DNA from 3 places in the Pseudomonas sp. GGS8 genome. Region 3 is predicted to be linked to each of the others. Evidence: predicted binding sites of a transcription regulator. Region 3 holds the regulator's gene; each other region holds the start of a gene.
The links. The regulator FliA, encoded in region 3, starts transcription of late flagellar genes. The targets are predictions, from matches to a motif close to CTAAAGTTTNNNNNNNNNNNGCCGNTAA.

Region 1: the regulator FliA is predicted to act here: its motif matches at 1,639-1,666, upstream of J3D54_RS06365 (methyl-accepting chemotaxis protein).
Region 2: the regulator FliA is predicted to act here: its motif matches at 1,868-1,895, upstream of J3D54_RS02015 (methyl-accepting chemotaxis protein).

What each region holds. Positions count from the first base shown of each region.
Region 1 covers NZ_JALJWF010000001.1:1,451,992-1,456,290, reverse strand. The annotation lists gene J3D54_RS06365 (methyl-accepting chemotaxis protein) at 1-1,596, opposite strand, end outside; gene J3D54_RS06360 (16S rRNA (uracil(1498)-N(3))-methyltransferase) at 1,832-2,539, opposite strand; gene tatC (twin-arginine translocase subunit TatC) at 2,536-3,348, opposite strand; gene tatB (Sec-independent protein translocase protein TatB) at 3,327-3,779, opposite strand; gene J3D54_RS06345 (twin-arginine translocase TatA/TatE family subunit) at 3,790-4,068, opposite strand; gene J3D54_RS06340 (phosphoribosyl-ATP diphosphatase) at 4,091-4,299, opposite strand, start outside.
Region 2 covers NZ_JALJWF010000001.1:427,756-432,054, reverse strand. The annotation lists gene J3D54_RS02015 (methyl-accepting chemotaxis protein) at 1-1,725, opposite strand, end outside; gene J3D54_RS02010 (helicase HerA-like domain-containing protein) at 1,910-3,397, shown strand; gene J3D54_RS02005 (DUF721 domain-containing protein) at 3,517-3,972, opposite strand; gene secA (preprotein translocase subunit SecA) at 4,280-4,299, shown strand, end outside.
Region 3 covers NZ_JALJWF010000001.1:3,652,539-3,656,837, forward strand. The annotation lists gene flhA (flagellar biosynthesis protein FlhA) at 1-183, shown strand, start outside; gene flhF (flagellar biosynthesis protein FlhF) at 195-1,520, shown strand; gene fleN (flagellar synthesis regulator FleN) at 1,637-2,467, shown strand; gene fliA (RNA polymerase sigma factor FliA) at 2,464-3,204, shown strand; gene J3D54_RS16520 (chemotaxis response regulator CheY) at 3,372-3,743, shown strand; gene J3D54_RS16525 (protein phosphatase CheZ) at 3,766-4,299, shown strand, end outside.

The DNA of each region.
Region 1 (4,299 bases), 2.2 Mb from region 3:
TTGTAGGCCGACGATCAGCTCTTCGATTTCTTCGGTGGACTTCTGGGTGCGCTGGGCCAGGCTGCGGACTTCATCGGCGACCACCGCAAAGCCACGCCCGGCCTCACCGGCACGGGCGGCCTCGATGGCGGCGTTGAGCGCCAGCAGGTTGGTTTGCTGGGCCACGGATTTGATCACGTCGAGCACGCTGCCGATCTTGTCGCTTTCGCGCTTCAGGTCGCCCATGGCGGCAGTGGAGTTGCCGACTTCGAGGGCCAGGCGCTCGATCTGGGCGATGGCTTCACCGACCACCCTGTCACCCTCGCGGGCCTGCTGGTCAGCGGCGACGGCGGCTTCGGATGCTTCCTCGGCGTTGCGCGCGACTTCCTGCACGGTGGCGGTCATTTCGTGCATGGCGGTGGCCACTTGATCGGTTTCAACCTTCTGACTGTTGACCCCGGCGCTGGTCTGCTCGGTGACGGCAGACAGTTCTTCAGCGGCGCTGGCGATTTGGGTCACGCCGTCACTGATGCCGCCGATCAGCTCCCGCAGGCTGACGACCATCCGCTGCAGGGTGCTTTGTAATTGACCCAGCTCGTCGTGGCGAGTGACCTCAAGGTTATGGCTCAAATCGCCCGAGGCAACACGCTCCACTGCTACCAACGTCTGTTGCAGTGGAACAACGATCTGCCGCGTGATGACCCAGGCGGCGAGCAAGCCAAATGCTAACGCCAGGACGGTCACGATGATCAGCGTGCTTTTCGCTTGGGCCGTCTCTTGGTCACGCTTGTCGGTTTGCGTGCGGGTCAGTTGTGCACTCAGGTCATTCAAGTGGATCTCTTGATCCACCATCTTCTTGAGGGCGGCGGCGCTGGCCACCTGCGCGTCGCGGAACTGGCTGACTGCGACGCGGTAGCCCTTGAGCGATTCGGTGGCTTGTTGCAGGTTGGCGGTGTGTTGTTCCGGCAGTTTGCCCGGAAGGCTTTCAAGGTTCTTCAGGGCGTTGTCGATGGCATCCAGCGCGGGTTGCTCGGCTTCGGCCTTGCCGCTGTAGGTATAACCGCGAACCTGGAAGCGTGCTTGCTGGAGCAGTTTGCTCAGCTCGACCACGCTGTTGAATTGAGTGACGCTGTCGCCTTGCAGCAAGGACTTTTCGACTTCTGTCACCTTGGCCACAGCGTTGTCGGCGGTGGCGCCGAGCTTGGATCGGGCCGATTCACGGTTCTGTGTCGCCTGATTCATGTCGGCAAAGGCGCGTTTGTACTCACCGAGGGCGGCCAGTTGTTGACTGAGTATTTCCTTGCTCGCGGGGAGCACAAACATTTTGAGAGCAACCTGTATGCCATCATCGAGCTTGCCCACGAGTTCGCTGACGGCTGCTGGACCTTGTTCGCCACGGCGCATTTCGTAGTCGAGACGGGCAGTTCGCAAATCCTTGCCCAACTCGTTGAGATTGGAGATGTAACTCTGCTTGTCTGCGCGACTGATCACACTGCCCAGGCTATTCCAGCCAGTGAAGGTGATCAGCAGAGTCATGAGCAGCACGAGGCCAAAGCCGACACTCAACTTGCGATTGACGCTTACATTTCCCAGTTTCTCGGCTAGCCAACGGTACATGCTGCTACTCCCCTCGGACCATTAATCGGTTTTATGGGGACTGTATCGGCAGGCAGACGAGCTTCTGTAGGCGAGTAAACACTTGTGGCGAGGGAGCTTGCTTCCGCTTGGGCGCGAAGCGGCCACCGCTTTTTTCCAGCAAGACCGCATTCACCGGATTTACGACTGCTTCGCAGCCGAGCGGGACGGTGCGGCGATCCGACAAGCTCCCTCGCCACAAGGTAAGTGTCTGGGGTTAGAAGAGGCGTGCGAGCAACGCAGTGACGGCGGTTTCGACCCGCAGGATGCGCTCGCCAAGCTGCACCGGTTGCAGGCCGGCCTTGGCCAGCAGGTCAATTTCGTAAGGAATCCAGCCACCTTCGGGGCCGATGGCCAGCGTTACCGGCTCGTCCAGGCCACGGGGGCAGGGCGGATAGTGGCCGGGATGGCCGACGAGACCGAGGGTGCCTTCGGTGATCGCTGGCAGGCGATCTTCGACAAAAGGTTTGAAGCGCTTCTCGATGACGACTTCCGGCAGCACGCTGTCCCGGGCTTGTTCAAGCCCCAGGATCAACTGCTCGCGAATCGCCTCAGGTTCGAGGAACGGGGTTTGCCAGAAGCTCTTCTCGACGCGATAGCTGTTCACCAGCACGATGCGCGGCACACCCATGGCGGCCACGGTCTGGAACACCCTGCGGAGCATTTTCGGGCGTGGCAAGGCCAGTACCAGGGTCAGTGGCAGCTTGGTCGGCGGCGGTTGATCGAGGGTGACGCGCAATTCGGCTTCGTCGGCGTCCAGGCGCAGTACTTCGGCGGCACCCATCAGCCCGCCGATACGCCCGACGCGCATGCTGTCACCCACTTCACAGCGATGGACTTCCTGCATATGGGTCAAGCGGCGATCGCGCAGGATCGCCCGGTCGGCCGCAATGAAATCGGCCTCCTCGAGGAGCAGCAGGTTCACGCTTGGGTCGCTGGCGGCTGGTCGTTGTGATCGTCAGCCGGTTTTTCGTCCGGGTGCTCACTGCGTTTGCTGATCAGGCTGCCGAACAGGACACCGATCTCGAACAGCAACCACATCGGTACGGCCAACAGCGTCTGCGAGAAGATGTCCGGCGGTGTCAGGATCATGCCGACCACGAAGCAGCCGATGACCACGTACGGGCGGATTTTCTTCAGGTAGGCGACGTTGACCACGCCGATCCACACCAGCAGCACCACGGCCACCGGGATTTCGAACGCCACACCGAAGGCGAAGAACAGTGTCATGACGAAATCGAGGTAGCTGGTGATGTCGGTCATCATTTCCACGCCGGCCGGGGTGGCAGCAGCGAAGAACTTGAAGATCAGCGGGAACACCAGGAAATAGGCGAAGGCCATGCCGGTGTAGAACAGCAGGATGCTGGAGACCAGCAACGGCACTGCGATGCGCTTCTCATGCTTGTACAGGCCAGGCGCGATGAACCCCCAGATCTGATGCAGGATCACCGGGATTGCCAGGAACAGCGAGACCATCATGGTCAGCTTCAGCGGCGTGAGGAACGGCGAAGACACGTCGGTTGCGATCATCGTCGCGCCAGCCGGCAGGTATTGGCGTAGCGGCGTGGAGACGAAGGTGTAAATCTGCTGGGTGAAGGCAAACAACCCGGCGAAGATAATGAAAATCGCCGCTACACAGCGCAGCAGACGGGTGCGCAACTCGGTGAGGTGCGAGACCAGTGGCATGTGCTGGTCGTTTTCGGGGAGATCGCTCATGGGGCTCGCGGCGGCAATGTTGGGTCATGAGGGGCGGGGGCTGTCGACGCCGCCGCAGGAGGAACGGGTTCGACCGGCGCGATAACCGCTGCCGCTTCAGCTGCTTTTGCGGTTTCCGTCGGTGCAGTGACCGGCGCAGCCTCGGCGACCGGCGCATGAATCGTCTGCGTCGCCTCAGGTTCAACCGGCGTCGTCTCCTGCTGAGTCGGCGTGAAAATCTTCCGCGCCTCCTGCTCCAGGGACAGAATGTGCTCGTTGTGCAGTTGCCGGCGAATCTCGTCGGCACCGATTTCACGCTCAACTTCCTGTTTGATCGCGTTGAAGCTGCGCTTCAGCCGCCCGACCCACAGGCCAGCGGTGCGCGCAGCGCCCGGCAGGCGCTCGGGGCCCAGCACCAGTAGGGCGACGAGGCCGACGAGCAGCAGTTCAGAGAAGCTGATACCAAACATTAGTCAGTGCTCACGAGTCTTTGCGGATCGGCTCTTCGACTTTTTGCGCCTGCACATCGATGGTGTGCGGCGGGTTCACAGACGTTGTGGCCTGTGGCTGGGTCGGCGGAACCGGTTGGGCCGGAGTCGCAGTCGGGTCGGCCGGTTTCTCTTCGTCGTTCATGGCCTTGCGAAAGCCCTTGATCGACTCGCCCACGTCAGTGCCGAGGTTTTTCAGTTTCTTGGTGCCGAACACCAGCACCACGACAACCAGGATGACGATCCAGTGTTTCCAGTCAAAAATGCCCATGTTGCGTTCCTCTAATAATTATTCAGGCGGACGGACGCGAGGCTTTCTCGGCGTGTCCGGACAGACCGAAGCGACGGTCCAGTTCATCGAGCACAGCCTGTGGATGTTGCCCCAACTGGGCAAGCATGACCATGCTATGGAACCACAGGTCGGCGGTCTCGTAGATCACATCGCTGCAGTCACCGCTGATGGCGGCATCCTTGGCGGCAATAATGGTTTCGACCGACTCTT
Region 2 (4,299 bases), 3.2 Mb from region 3:
GGTCGCCGTGGCCACCGACTGGTTCATGCCGTCGATTTCGCCGATGCGCAATGTCACGCTGTTCAAGCGCTCGCCGGCCAGGTTAGCGATTTCCACGCTGTCCTGGCTGTGCCGCTGGCTATCGCTCATGGTGCTGACGGATTCGCGGGCGCCGACTTGCAGCTCCTCGATCATGGTCTGCACCTGTTGCGCCGATTCCTGTGTGCGGTGCGCCAAGTTGCGCACTTCGTCGGCCACCACGGCAAAACCGCGTCCGGCTTCACCGGCCCGTGCCGCTTCGATGGCGGCGTTGAGCGCCAGCAGGTTGGTTTGCTGGGAGATGCTGGTGATCACTTCGAGAATCTGCCCGATGTTCACGGTTTTGCTGTTCAGCGATTCGATGTTGGTGCTCGAAGCGCTGAGCATGCTCGACAGCTGATTCATCGCGGCAATGCTGCGATCCACCACTTGCTGGCCGTCTTCGGCCAGGCTGCGGGCATCGCTGGCCTGGTTCGATGCCTGAGCGGCGTTGCGGGCGATTTCCTGGGCGGCGGCGCCGAGCTGGTTGATTGCCGCGGCGACGCTGCTGGTGCGCGAGGCTTGCTGGTCGGAGTTGAACATCGACGAGTTCGAGGCCGCCACCACCCGCAAGGCCACTTCGTTGACCTGGCCGGTGGCCGAGGACACTTCGCGGATCGAGGTATGAATCCGTTCCACGAAACGGTTGAACGCTGTGCCTAGGATGCCGAATTCGTCCTGATTCTGGATGGTCAGGCGTTTGGTCAGGTCGCCCTCGCCGTCGGCGATGTCTTCCATGGCGCGGGTCATGACGTGCAGCGGCTGGATCAGGATGCGGATCAGCATGCCCAGCAGGGCGATGATGATGGCCACGGCAATGACCGTCGCGACGACCGCCGAGGCGCGGAATTCGCTGAGCATGGAGAAGGCTTTGTCCTTGTCCACCGACAGGCCGATGTACCAATTGACCGACGGCAAGCCTTTGATCGGGGTGAAAGAGACGATGCGGGTTTTGCCGTCGACGTCCACTTCAGTGAAGCTGCTGCTAATGCGTGGGGTATTTTTCGGGTACGCCTCGCTCAGGGACTTCATCACCAGGGCTTTGTCCGGGTGAACCAGGATCTTGCCGTCGGCGCTGACCAGAAAGGCATAGCCCATGCCGCCGAAATCGCGCGCGATCAGGGTGTCGATCAGGGTTTTCAGGCTCAAGTCACCGCCTACCACCCCCACGCTTTTCCCCGATTTTTTCGAAGCGGTGGCAATGGAGATGATGGTTTGACCGGTCGCCGCATCTACGTAAGGTTCGGTCAGCGTCGAGCCGTTGCTGTTTTCCGCGCCTTTGTACCAAGGGCGAACTCTGGGATCGTAGCCGTCCGGCATCTTGGAGTCCGGGCGGTTGATGAAGTTGCCGCTGGCATCACCCAGGTACCTGGCCATGAAGGTCGATGCCAAAGCATTTTGTTCAAGCAGACTGACGACGTTGGATTGTTCGGGGTTGATGGCAATGTTTTGAGCGAGGTTCTCTACCAGCAGGATACGACCGGCCAGCCAACTCTGGATGTTGTTGGCGGTGACGTCTCCCATCTCGGTGAGATAGTTATCCAGATCTTCACGAATCGCATTGCGCTGCAAATAGTCGTTGTACAGCGTGAAGGAGGCGAAGGCAGAAATAACGATCAGGGCGGCGGCAAGCAGTATTTTATGGCTGAAGCGCAGATTTTTATTCATGGCTTGGGGGTCCGCTAAAGTCTTAATGTCCAGGGCGTGCTTTTACAAAGGCGCGCAAAATGGGCAGTGATGAAAGTAAGCTGATATTTCCGTCTCTCCTTAGGGAATTACCGACGCTATTTTCAGTCTGGTCTCTCGGTTGTTATCGGCCATGAAGGATCAAAGATTAACCATGGGTGACAAAATGCCTGACTCATCGCAACTCGTTATCGGCGCTGACCTCGCGGGCCAGCCAATCGCCCAGGCCATGCGCCTGGCGAACCGTCACGGTTTGGTAGCGGGCGCTACCGGGACCGGTAAAACCGTTACGTTGCAGCGTCTGGCCGAAGCGTTCAGCGATGCAGGCGTGGCAGTATTCGCGGCGGACATCAAAGGCGACTTGTGCGGCCTGGGCGCCGCCGGCAACCCTCAAGGCAAGGTCGCGGAGCGGATCGCCGGCATGCCCTGGCTGAACCATAAGCCTCAGGCCTATCCGGTAACCCTGTGGGACATTCACGGTCAATCGGGTCATCCACTGCGCACCACCTTGAGCGAAATGGGGCCGTTGCTGCTTGGCAGCCTGCTGGAGCTGACCGACAGTCAGCAGTCGGCACTGTATGCCGCGTTCAAGGTGGCTGACCGCGAAGGGCTGTTACTGCTGGATTTGAAGGATTTGAAGGCGCTGCTCAATCATCTGCGCGATAACCCCGAGTTGCTGGGCGATGACGCCGCACTGATGACCACCGGCTCCAGCCAGGCCCTGTTGCGCCGTTTGGCAACGCTGGAACAGCAAGGCGCCGAGGCGTTGTTCGGCGAGCCGGCGCTGCAACTGGAAGACATGTTGCAACCGGCCGTGGATGGTCGCGGGCGCATTCACTTGCTCGACGCCAGCCGTCTGGTGCACGAAGCGCCGAAGGTCTATGCGACGTTCCTTTTGTGGTTGCTGGCCGAACTGTTCGAGCAACTGCCGGAGCGCGGTGATGCGGAGAAACCGCTGCTGGCGCTGTTTTTCGACGAGGCGCACTTGCTGTTTGCCGGTACGCCCAAGGCGTTGCAGGATCGTCTGGAACAGGTTGTCCGTCTGATCCGTTCGAAAGGCGTGGGTGTGTATTTCGTCACCCAATCACCGGGCGACTTGCCGGATGATGTGCTGGCTCAGTTGGGCCTGCGTGTTCAGCACGGCTTGCGCGCGTTCACCGCCAAAGAACAGAAATCCCTGCGTGCAGTGGCCGAGGGCTTCCGGCCGAACCCGGCATTTGACGCCTTGTCGGTGTTGACTGAGCTGGGGATCGGCGAGGCGTTGGTCGGCACCTTGCAGGACAAGGGCACGCCCGGCATGGTCCAGCGGGTATTGGTCGCGCCGCCGCAATCGCGGATCGGGCCGTTGACCGAGACGGAACGTACGGTGCTGATCGCCGGTTCGCCGTTCAAGGGGCGCTATGACAAGCCGATCGATCGCGAATCGGCCTATGAAGTGCTGATGGGACGCAAGGGGCTGGCGCCAGAGCCTGAAACCGCGCCGGGAAAACCTGCACCCAAAGAGCCGAGTTTCACCGAACAGGCCGGGGAATTCCTCGGTACGGCGGCAGGGCAGGCACTGAAATCGGCGATGCGACAGGCGGCCAATCAACTGGGCCGACAATTGGTACGTGGTTTGATGGGGTCATTGCTTGGTGGCAACAAACGCCGCTAGCGAGTGTACACAGTCAATATGTGGGAGCGAGCCTGCTCGCGATTGCGGCCTGACATTCAACGCATATGTTGACTGATACACCGCTATCGCGAGCAGGCTCGCTCCCACATGGGGCTATGTCATGCCTTGGGTTTGGCGTGCGCCGCCAGGCGTTCGAGGGCCGCCCGCAGGTTCGGGTCGGTAATCCCGTCAGCCGTCGCCTGAATGGTCGCCGCCGCATCCGTCGACAAGTCCATGGTATGCCCAACCGCTCCTTGCTGAACTGTGGGCGGCTGCACCTTGAACAGAATCCGCGTCAGGCTGGCGAACTCGTCGAACAGCTGTAACTGGCGTTGCAGACGCTTTTGCTGGTAGCGCAGGCGGGTGGCCCAGTGACCGTCGGTGACAATCAGTAATAAACTGCCTTCGCGCCACGACGCCACATGGCAATGCTCGCGGGCGGCCGGTTGCAGCTGGCTTTCCACCAGACGTTGTAAATGACCCAGGCGTTGAGCGTGGCCAAAGATGGCTTTCAGCGGTTTGGCTTCGCGAAGCAGAACGGCGGGTGCTCTGGCCGTGAGAGGGCGAAATGCCATGATCGAACACCTGAAGTAACAGAACGGCCATGGTAACAGAAAGCACCCGCTGGTCCCGACCCATTGCTTTACGAGCGCTTTACCCATTAAATCAACGAGTAACTTGTACCCTCGATGGGTTGAAGTTCAGTAAAAAGCCCTTATTTTAAGTGAGCCCCGTCACAGCGCAGTGCATGCATCGTGGAATAACGCCACTTTCCTCACCATCGTTTCCGGGTAGAATGCTCGTTCGCATGCGGCCATGAGGGCTGCACGGGCGACTCACGGGGCCGCCCTCCATCCCTTTAGTGTGGAAGATCCTGCCGATATGTTTGCGCCTTTGTTAAA
Region 3 (4,299 bases):
GATGCGGCGCAGCGTCAGGAAATGCAAGGTCAGCCGGTGATTCTGCTGGTGGCCGGTCCGGTTCGCGCGATGCTCTCGCGATTCGGTCGGCTGGCAGTACCGGGTTTGCATGTGTTGGCTTACCAGGAAATTCCTGACAACAAGCAAGTGACCATCGTTGCGACAGTAGGGCCCAACGGCTGAGGTAGTGGTTTATGCAAGTTAAGCGTTTTTTCGCCGCCGATATGCGTCAGGCCATGAAACTGGTTCGTGATGAGCTGGGCGCTGATGCCGCCATTATTGGCAATCGCCGGATCGCCGGCGGTGTCGAGCTGACGGCTGCCCTGGATTACAAATTGTCGGCGCTGGCCCCGCGTGTTCCGAACATGGAACTCGAGGACGAGCTGCGCAAGACCCAGTCGCGGATCGTCACCGCCCAGGCCGAACTGAGCCTGCGTGGCAATGGCGAGAGCGACAACACCACCAATCGCCAATTGTTCGCCGGCCTGCCGCTGACCGCCGCCGAGCCGCTGATCGAACCGACGCTGGCCGAGCCTCGGCGCCCGGCACCTGCGCCTGCCGCAGCGACCGGCGTCGATCCGCGTGCGTTCGACTCGATGCGTTTCGAACTCAACAGCCTGCGTGAACTGATGGAAGTGCAGCTTGGTTCTTTGGCGTGGAATCAGCTGCAAGGCAGCCGTCCGGCCCAGGCCAACCTCTGGCGTCGCCTGCAACGCATCGGCCTGTCCGGCCCGTTGTCACGCGATCTGTTGGCGCTGATTACCGACATTGAAGAGCCTCGTCAGGCCTGGCGTATGTTGCTCGCGCACTTGGCTCGGATGATCACCACCCCGGAAGTCGAGCCATTGGAGGAGGGCGGCGTGATTGCCATGGTCGGCCCGGCCGGCATGGGCAAGACCACCACGCTGGCCAAGCTCGCGGCCCGTTATGTGCTCAAGTACGGCGCGCAGAACATCGCGCTGGTGAGCATGGACAGCTATCGCATCGGTGCTCAGGAACAGCTCAAGACGCTGGGCCGGATCCTCAATGTGTCGGTGACCCATGTCGACCCGGGTCAATCCCTGGTGCAGGCGCTGGAGCCGCTGCTGCGCAAACGCGTGGTGCTGATCGATACCGCCGGCCTTCAGGCCAGCGATCCGGCACTGCGCATGCAGCTCGAAAGCCTGGCCGGGCGCGGCATCAAATCAAAAAATTATCTGGTCTTGGCAACCACCAGCCAGAAACAGGTTCTAACCGCCGCTTATCACAGTTACAAACGCTGCGGCCTCGCCGGCTGCATCCTGACTAAACTGGATGAAACGGCAAGTCTGGGCGAGGTGTTGAGCCTGGCTATCAGTCATGAGTTGCCGGTGGCTTACCTGACCGATGGTCCGCGGATCCCGGATGATTTGCATCTGCCGCGTCGTCATCAACTGGTCAGCCGCGCCGTTAGCGTGCAAATGCAGGAAGAACCCAGCGAAGAAGCCATGGCTGACATGTTCGCTGATATTTACCACAGCCCGACCAAGCAGGTTGGCTGAGGTATTAATGAACATTTTTTGTACCTACATCGATGGTCTGCCATGCATTGTTCCGATGGTGAACGCGCAGCCAGTAATGTGGCCTCCGTCTAAGTAAGACAAGGTAAAGAAATAACATGGGCAGCATGCATCCCGTACAGGTGATCGCGGTGACCGGCGGCAAAGGTGGCGTCGGGAAGACTAACGTGTCAGTGAACTTGTCCCTGGCTCTAGCTGAGCTCGGCCGGCGCGTCATGCTGCTGGATGCCGATCTGGGGCTGGCGAACGTCGACGTTCTGTTGGGACTGACACCCAAACGCACGCTGGCCGACGTGATCGAAGGTCGCTGTGAGCTGCGTGACGTGTTATTGCAAGGGCCTGGCGGTATCCGCATCGTCCCGGCCGCCTCCGGCACCCAGAGCATGGTTCATCTGAGCCCGGCCCAGCATGCCGGCCTGATTCAGGCGTTCAGCGACATCGGCGACAACCTCGACGTATTGGTGATCGACACCGCTGCGGGCATTGGTGACTCAGTAGTCAGCTTCGTGCGCGCCGCGCAGGAAGTCTTGCTGGTGGTGTGTGACGAGCCGACCTCGATCACCGACGCCTACGCGCTGATCAAATTGCTTAACCGCGACTACGGCATGAACCGATTCCGCGTCCTGGCCAACATGGCGCAGAGCCCGCAGGAAGGCCGCAACCTGTTCGCCAAATTGACCAAGGTCACGGATCGCTTCCTTGACGTCGCCTTACAGTACGTCGGCGCAGTGCCTTACGACGAAAGCGTGCGCAAGGCGGTACAGAAGCAACGCGCGGTGTATGAAGCTTTCCCACGCTCCAAGTGCGCCCTGGCGTTCAAGGCCATTGCGCAGAAAGTCGATACCTGGCCGCTGCCGGCCAACCCGCGTGGGCACCTGGAGTTTTTCGTCGAGCGCCTCGTGCAACAAACGGCAGGACCCGTGTTATGACAGCCAGCGGTTACAACCTCTACAAGCAGTCGGCACGTGACGCGCAGTACGAGCTGATCGAGCGTTACGCGCCACTGGTCAAACGCATTGCCTACCACTTGCTGGCGCGTCTGCCGGCCAGTGTCCAGGTCGAAGACCTGATTCAGGCCGGGATGATCGGCCTGCTAGAAGTATCAACCAAATATGACGCCAGCAAAGGCGCGAGTTTCGAGACGTACGCGGGTATTCGAATCCGCGGCGCGATGCTCGATGAAGTGCGCAAGGGGGACTGGGCGCCACGTTCGGTCCACCGCAATACCCGCATGGTCAGCGACGCGATTCGCTCGATTGAAGCTAAAACCGGCCGTGACGCTAAAGATCACGAAGTTGCGGCCGAACTCCAATTGAGTCTCGACGATTATTACGGGATTTTGAACGACACCCTGGGCAGCCGGTTATTCAGCTTCGACGATCTGTTGCAGGACGGCGAACACGAAGGGCTGCATGAGGATGGCGCGAGTGCTCATCTCGAGCCGTCACGCGATCTGGAAGATGAACGCTTCCAGGCGGCGCTGGCGGACGCGATTGCCAATTTGCCGGAGCGTGAGCGACTGGTGTTGGCGCTGTACTACGACGAAGAGTTGAATCTCAAGGAAATCGGTGAGGTCCTGGGGGTCAGTGAATCTCGGGTCAGCCAGTTACACAGCCAGTGCGCGGCCCGTTTGCGGGGGCGTTTGGGGGAGTGGCGAGCGCGCTGAAGGCAGTGTGGGGACACTGCGAATGGAGCTGGTGTGGTGTTGAACCGTACCGGTCTCGATCTGTTGTGCTCCAGACAGTCATTGAGTGCTTTGCCGGATTGATTGAAATGGCGCGCCCAGGTGCTGGGCGCGTTTAAGACTGCTTGGAGGTCGAATTGGACAAGAACATGAAAATCCTCATCGTTGATGACTTCTCAACGATGCGGCGGATCATAAAAAACCTGTTGCGTGACCTTGGGTTCACCAACACCGCCGAGGCCGATGACGGATTGACCGGGTTGCCGATGCTGCAAAGCGGTAACTTCGATTTTCTGGTGACCGACTGGAACATGCCCGGGATGACCGGCATCGACCTGCTTCGTGCGGTGCGCGCCGATGAAAGGCTCAAGCATCTGCCGGTGCTGATGGTGACCGCTGAAGCCAAGCGCGAGCAGATCATCGAAGCGGCCCAGGCCGGTGTTAACGGCTATGTGGTCAAACCCTTCACGGCCCAGGCGTTGAAAGAAAAAATCGAGAAGATTTTCGAACGCATCGGTTGAGAAACTGCGCCACGGGGGAGCTATGGAGCATATCGAATCTTCAAAGGGCGATTTTGAGTCGACCCTGAAAAAACACGCGGTCGAACTGGTCGAAAGCCTTGAAAAGGGCAGGTTCGGCGACGCTGTGCAACTGATCCATGAGCTCAACCAGACCCGTGACCGTGGCCTGTATCAGGAAGTGGGCAAGCTCACCCGCGAGCTGCATAGCGCGATCGTCAATTTCCAGATTGACCCGCACATGCCGCAAGCCGAGGAAGTGTCTCAGATCACGGATGCCACCGAGCGCCTGTCCTATGTGGTCAAGCTGACCGAGGCCGCGGCCAACCGCACCATGGACCTGGTGGAGAACGCCACGCCGCTGATCAACAGCCTGAGCGACGAAGCTCAGGCGCTGAGCACGGATTGGGGACGGTTCATGCGCCGCGAAGTCGGGGCTGAAGAGTTCCGCGAGTTGGCCCGGCGGGTCGACGGTTTCCTGACACGCAGCAGTGAAGACAACCGCGTCGTGTCGAGCAACCTCAACGACATTCTGCTGGCCCAGGATTACCAGGACCTC